Regions from separate parts of the Erwinia sp. BNK-24-b genome, predicted to be linked through region 1. Evidence: predicted binding sites of a transcription regulator. Region 1 holds the regulator's gene; the other holds the start of a gene.
What was found. Region 1 encodes Fur, which represses iron uptake genes when iron is present. Its sites were predicted from a motif close to ATAATAATGAGAACNACTATCAA; they were not measured.

Region 1 (3,414 bases):
GCAAAGTAGCGGATCTTGAACATCTGCCCAGCTACTTTGCGCTGCAGGTTAGCCAGCAGGTTAAGCAACATGGTATCGACAAAATGCAGGCATGGCAGGATGGCCTGAAAGATGCCGAAAATGCCGACACGTTTGCCACTAAACGTGTTGCTGTTAATTTCTGGGATACGCTGTACTGGGGTGGTTTTGATTCGGCTAACGACTGGGCAAATAAAGGTTATGAGGTAATTATCTCCAGCCCTGACTACGTTTATATGGATTTTCCCTACGAGGTAAATCCACTGGAGCGCGGTTACTACTGGGGAACGCGGTTTAGCGACGAGCGTAAAATGTTTAGCTTCGCACCTGATAATCTACCGCAAAATGCCGAAACCTCTGTGGATCGCGATGGTAAAACCTTCACCGCGAAATCTGACAAAACCTGGCCTGGCGCTTATGGTCTGTCGGCCCAGCTCTGGAGCGAAACGTCACGTACCGATCGTCAAATGGAGTATATGATTTTCCCTCGCGTGGCTGCAGTGGCTGAAAGAGCCTGGCACCGCGCGGCCTGGGAGCTGGACTATAAGGCGGGTAAAGAGTTTATTGGCGGTGTTACCCAACATGTTGATCGGCAGGTGCTGCTGGAAGACTGGCAAATGTTCGCTAATCTGCTGGGGCAGCGTGAGCTGGCAAGGCTGGATAAAGCCGGCATTCATTATCGCCTGCCGGTTCCCGGTGCGCGAATTGCCGATGGTAAACTGGAAGCCAATATTGCGCTGCCGGGGTTAATCATTGAATATAGCGTGGATGAGGGGAAAAACTGGCGGCGCTACGAGGCAAATATGCAGCCAACGGTCGCTGGCAAAGTTATGGTCCGTTCTGTTAGTCCGGATGGAAAACGTTTCAGCCGTACAGAAACGCTCTGATATGCCCGGCTCACTTATGCGTTTGGGAAAATAGCAGGGCGCATTCTTTGTATCTAAAATACGGATTTTGCCAGATTGATCGTTCAGACCGCTGGCTGGCACTTTTTGCGGATCGATTGTGCTTTTTAACAAAAAGCCTGCCCTTGGGTTAAAAAAAAACCGGTGAGCGATCACCGGTTTTTTTGTATCAGGCATTATTTATCGTGCAGCGAGTCATCTTCACGGCAGTCGCCGGTGGCGCAGTGGCCATAAAGGTAGAGGCTGTGGTTGCTCAACTTGATACCGTGTTTGGTGGCGATATCACGCTGGCGAGATTCGATGGATTCATCTCTGAATTCGATCACTTTGCCGCAGTCCAGGCAGATAAGGTGGTCGTGATGATGCTGCTGCGTCAGTTCGAACACGGACTTGCCGCCTTCAAAGTTGTGACGGGTAACGATCCCTGCGTCATCAAACTGGTTCAGCACGCGGTAAACCGTGGCCAGACCAATCTCTTCGCCCATATCAATCAGGCGCTTATACAAGTCTTCCGCGCTGACGTGATGGCTCTCTGGCTCCTGAAGCACTTCCAGAATTTTTAGTCGAGGAAGCGTGACTTTCAGGCCGGCCTTCTTTAATGCGGTGTTGTTGTCAGTCATGCGGATATTGTCCTGTTACTTTACTGGTCACTAAATGGCTGAAAAGCCGTGAGCATCGGTCGACGCAAAAGCTGAGCGTCTCATTATAGAACTGATGCCTGGAAGAAACCACAGCAGAGATGCAAAACCATTGAGGGATGTAAGGATAAGATGTCGTTACGTCCGGAAAGCAAGCACCCATCTGTACCGGGTTAATATTCGTACATTCAACCTTTATCATCATTATGGTGAAAAGCGTTGCGTGAACGGAGCCGTACTATTGTACCGTTTTCCAGGCAAAAGTTACAAAAAAGTAGCTATCGATGCGATAGGAAAATGCGTTGGCCCGCACAAAATTGCCTGTTCGGCGGGCCGGGATCATCAGGCTTCGAGAATATCTTTCAGCTGAAGTTCTTCAGAAATCTGGTTTACCCACTTCTCGGTGCGCTCTTTGGTCAGTTCCGGCTGACGATCTTCATCAATGGCTAAGCCCAGGAAATGATTGTCGTCCGCCAGGCCTTTGGACGCTTCGAAGTGGTAACCTTCGGTTGGCCAGTGGCCCACGATGACCGCGCCGTTCGGTTCGATAATATCGCGGATAGTGCCCATCGCATCGCAGAAATATTCCGCGTAATCTTCCTGATCGCCACAGCCAAACAGCGCAACCAGCTTGCCGTTAAAGTCAATCTCTTCCAGCGTTGGGAAAAAGTCATCCCAGTCGCACTGCGCTTCGCCGTAGTACCAGGTTGGGATGCCCAGCAGCAAAATATCAAAGGCTTCAAGGTCTTCTTTGCTGCTTTTAGCGATATCATGAACTTCAGCCACCTCGTTACCGAGCTGCTTCTGGATCATTTTTGCAATGTTTTCCGTATTGCCCGTATCGCTGCCAAAGAAAATGCCTACGATTGCCATGACTTTAATAACCTCTTGAAACTTAATGATATGCGGCGGCTAGCCTGATGATGTAAACGGCAATAATAGCAGACAGCCACGGGAGGATAAACGGCTAATCCTCCCACATTTGTCGCTTTGTGCTTTGCCGCTGCGCCGCTCAGCGCGTTGGTTTGGCTAACTGCGCCATGAGCATCTCTTCAATCAGCTCGCTGCGGCTCATGTTGCGCTGCTCGGCGAGCTGGTTCAGGGCATCAACCGCGTCACTGTTCATTTTCAGCTCTACGCGCTTCAGCCCGCGCACTTTATCACGCTTAAGCTGGTTGCGTTTATTAATACGCAGCTGCTCATCACGCGTCAGCGGATTGGTTTTGGGTCGTCCCGGGCGACGCTCGTCTGCGAACAGATCGATCGTGGTGCGGTCCGTGTTTTCTTTTGCCATAGAATCGTGATACTGAAGGCTGGAGTTCTGATGGATTGGGCCATTAACATCGGCGACCGCAGTCGCCGACAAATTTTAGCGCGCCATCATACCCCAGTGAAAGTCGTGTCGACAAGATTAAAGCCTTTTACCGAAACAATTGTTTTCACAGAGCAAAAAAGCGGCGAATGGCGCGTAAAACGGCATCGGGCTTTTCAGCATGCACCCAGTGACCCGCTCCGGCTATCACATGCGCCTTTGCCGCAGGAAACTGAGCCAGCAGCGCCTGGCGATAATCTTCCGTTATATAGGGAGAAAGCTCGCCGCGAATAAACAGCGCCGGGCCGGGCCAGGCAGGCTGCGCTTGCCAGCCAATGATTTGATCATAGCACCGCCACAGCACAGGCACATTAAAACGCCATTCGCCATCATGAAAAGACTTCAGTAAAAACTGAATCACGCCTTCTTCGTCTATAGTTTGTCGCATCAGTGCGGCGGCTTCGCGGCGACCGGTGAGGCCCGCCTCGCTCACTGCCTTAAGCGCGGCAAAGATTCCGTCATGGTGGCGCTGCTGATAGGC
Region 2 (3,414 bases), 730 kb from region 1:
AATTTACGGTATCGCTATGGGCGGGGTCTGGGGCGTGGCGTCGTCGCTGGCGATGGAGACGATCCCCGATCGATCCCGCGGCCTGATGTCCGGTATTTTTCAGGCGGGTTATCCGGCGGGCTATCTGCTGGCCTCCATCATTTTTGGCCTCTGCTACAGCTACGTCGGCTGGCGTGGGATGTTCCTGATTGGCGCGATGCCGATTTTGCTGCTGCCGTTTATCTGGTTTAAGGTGCCGGAATCGCCGGTATGGCTGGCCGCCAGAGCGCGGAAGGAGAGCGTGGCGCTGCTGCCGGTGATACGCAAACACTGGAAGCTTTGCCTCTATCTGGTCGGCCTGATGGCCTGCTTTAACTTCTTTAGTCACGGTACGCAGGACCTTTATCCGACCTTCCTTAAGGTTCAGCACGGTTTCGATCCGCATACGGTCAGCCTGATTGCCATCGCTTACAACATTGCCGCGATGATGGGCGGCGTCTTTTTTGGTTCGCTGTCGGAAAAAATTGGCCGTAAGAAGGCGATGATGATTGCCGCGCTGCTGGCGTTGCCGGTACTGCCGCTGTGGGCTTTTTCAACCGGTTCGCTGACTATCGGCCTGGGCGCGTTTTTAATGCAGTTTATGGTGCAGGGCGCATGGGGCGTGGTGCCAACCTATCTTACCGAGCTGGTACCTGCCAATACGCGCGCGGTACTGCCGGGCTTTGTTTATCAGCTGGGTAACCTTATTGCTTCGGTTAACGCCACGCTACAGTCGCATATCGCCGAAGCGCACAACAACAACTATGGGCTGGCGATGGCGATAGTCGCCGGAACGGTTGCTGTGCTGATTGCGCTGATTGTCGCCTGCGGTAAGGAAACCAGAGGGATTGAGATCACCGCGCAGAAGAAATAGCGCGTCCGGCAACGTGGCTTGAAATCTGTCGCCATGTTGCCGAATCGCCGGATTATTGTGCTGGCTGGCAGACGTCAACCCAGGTCGCGTCGGTCAGTTCCGCCAGCAGCTGCGGCGAAATGCGCACCGCGCTGTAAATTGAACCGGCTGCCGGCAACACTTCCTCATACTGCTTCAGCGACAGGTCGCAAAAAACCGGCAAGGGCGTTTCCAGACCAAAAGGTCAGACGCCGCCAACGGGATGACCTGTCCAGCTGACTACCTCATCGCTGCTGAGCATGCGGGCCTTGCTGCCCAGCATCGCTTTCAGCTTACGATTATCCAGCCTTAAATCGCCGCAGGTGACAATCAATATCACCTGGTTTTTCACCTTTAGCGACAGCGTTTTGGCTATCTGACCGGGCTTCACGTGATGCGCACGCGCCGCCAGCGCCACCGTAGCGGTGCTTTCCGCCAGTTCAATAATACCGATATCCGGCGCGCGTTCGGCAAAGAACTGCCGTACAGACTCCAGGCTCATACTTCAGCTCCTTTACATTCAGGCCGATAAAGCTGCCACAGCACGAGCGGGCTGTAAACGGGGAACGGGAAAATGAGATATTTCGGGAACGGAGGCGGCGAAAATTAAACCGGCTTTAGCGTACAGTTACCACATTGCTGTACGGCGGGCAGGCGATAGCGCTGGCAGCAGGTGCGGCGCTGCATTTCGCCATCACGCGGCAGCATGGTGCGGTAGAAAGGATTATCGGAACCGTCAGAGAGCGAGCGTGAAAAGAAAAAGGCGTGTTCCAACTCGGCGTGCAGGCCTGCCCCAAGCAGCGGTGCCAGCTCACCCAGGAACCAGTGAACGGCAAATCCGCTGTTGCTCCAGATAAGCTTGCCGTTGATGTCGCCGTGCCGCTCGATACCTTCTACGGCGGGAATAAGAAACTGCTGGATCAGCCGGTCCATGCGGCGACGGGGACTAAGGTAACGCGCCTCTTCATATTCCTGCACATCAATCCAGAACGCGGCGGCACGGCCGGTTTCGTGGAACTCAACGTGGATATGTTCCGGCGAGCAGTCCAGCGCGCGGTTTTCCAGCAGCAGCGCCATCATCAGCGGCGGTAGAACCAGGCCAAAATACCACTGCGCCCAGAGCGATTGCAGCGGCTTGTTCTCCCTTGGCTGTTCGCCATGCTCCCGATAGATAAAATCGCTGTAAAGCGTATTAAGGCGAGAGAAATTCTCCGGCTGCGACCACTGCGCCAGCGTCATACAGCCTGCGGGAGCCGCCTCGTTTAGCCTGATGGTATCGAGAAAGTAGGCCCGATGCTCGCTGAACAGCGCGCGTAGCGAACCGGCCAGCGGTCGATGGCTCTGCAAAAATATCAGCGGGTGAGAGCCATACTCGGCGCTCTGATAACGGACGGTGCTCATGGGCTATTCCGCAATATCTGAGTGGGAAAACAAATGATAATCGTTCTTGATTGTATCTGAGGGTAGTGGAACGCACAAGCCGCATTTAGTGTGGCGATCCGGCGGGGCAGAGAGAAGCCATGCCGATTTGAATTAATATCGTTATAGCCGGTAAACAGACAACAGAATTTCCTGACCATTATTATGGGGATTTGCTTTTAGTTCGTTTTTTAGCAGGTAATAATGATTTTACTTAGGGAGGATTAATAACGACAGGCTTGCTGTTTACTTAACGGAAATATCCTCAGGCTACCGTCTCTGTCAAAATAAATATAGCGCGCGATGTTTTAATTCGCGAGACAATGCCGGCCCTGTACACAGGATAAATTAAGACAAATTGAGAAATGATTTTACCGATCTGAGGATTCAGATCGGCCAGGGAAATTAAAGCGCATCGGCCGGTTTTGCCAAATCTCCATGAGATAATTTTTCCCATGAAAGAATAGCATTACGGCCCCGATTTTTTACCACATAAAGGGCACGGTCGGCATTAGCCAGCGCGTCGGCAAAATTGTTGTCCACTATCGGCGCAAAACCCGCGCTGACGGTTACGTGCGTGGCGACCTGCTCATTGAACAGGTGCGGGATTTCCAGTTCCTGAATGTACTGGCGGATGCGCTCTGACAACTTCATCGCAATGGCTTCGTTAACGTTGGTCAGCAATACCAGGAACTCTTCACCACCATAGCGGGCGACAATGTCGCGTGAACGCACCGCATCGCGAATGGCAATCGACACTCGCGCCAGCGCCTGGTCGCCCATCGCATGCCCGTAGTTGTCGTTATAAGCCTTAAAGTGGTCGATATCCAGCATCAGGATATAGTGATTACCGCTATGATTTTCAAAAACATTTTTCAACCTGTTGTCCAGGCCGCGACGATTATAAAGCCCGGTCAGCGGGTCGAGCATACTCAAATCGCTCCAGCTTTGCTTCTCTTCATACAGCTGGCTGACCAGACGACGAGTAAAGCGGTCGCGCCGCCGTTGCAGGATATGATGCAGCGTAAAACCGACCAGCGGCAGCAGAATAGTAAACAGGATGAGCAGCGTATTTTGCCCACGAT

Region 2: a site for Fur is predicted at 2,345-2,367, ahead of fhuF (siderophore-iron reductase FhuF). Genes of this name have one in related genera too.

The regions. Positions count from the first base shown of each region.
Region 1 covers NZ_CP179901.1:3,277,266-3,280,679, reverse strand. Annotated here, with positions in the region: gene ACMGGR_RS14990 (beta-N-acetylhexosaminidase) at 1-905, shown strand, start outside; gene fur (ferric iron uptake transcriptional regulator) at 1,100-1,543, opposite strand; gene fldA (flavodoxin FldA) at 1,904-2,434, opposite strand; gene ybfE (LexA regulated protein) at 2,574-2,855, opposite strand; gene ybfF (esterase) at 3,001-3,414, opposite strand, start outside.
Region 2 covers NZ_CP179901.1:4,004,524-4,007,937, reverse strand. Annotated here, with positions in the region: gene ACMGGR_RS18405 (MFS transporter) at 1-892, shown strand, start outside; partial or broken gene ACMGGR_RS18400 (YbaK/EbsC family protein) at 945-1,412, opposite strand; gene fhuF (siderophore-iron reductase FhuF) at 1,517-2,311, opposite strand; gene ACMGGR_RS18390 (GGDEF domain-containing protein) at 2,735-3,414, opposite strand, start outside.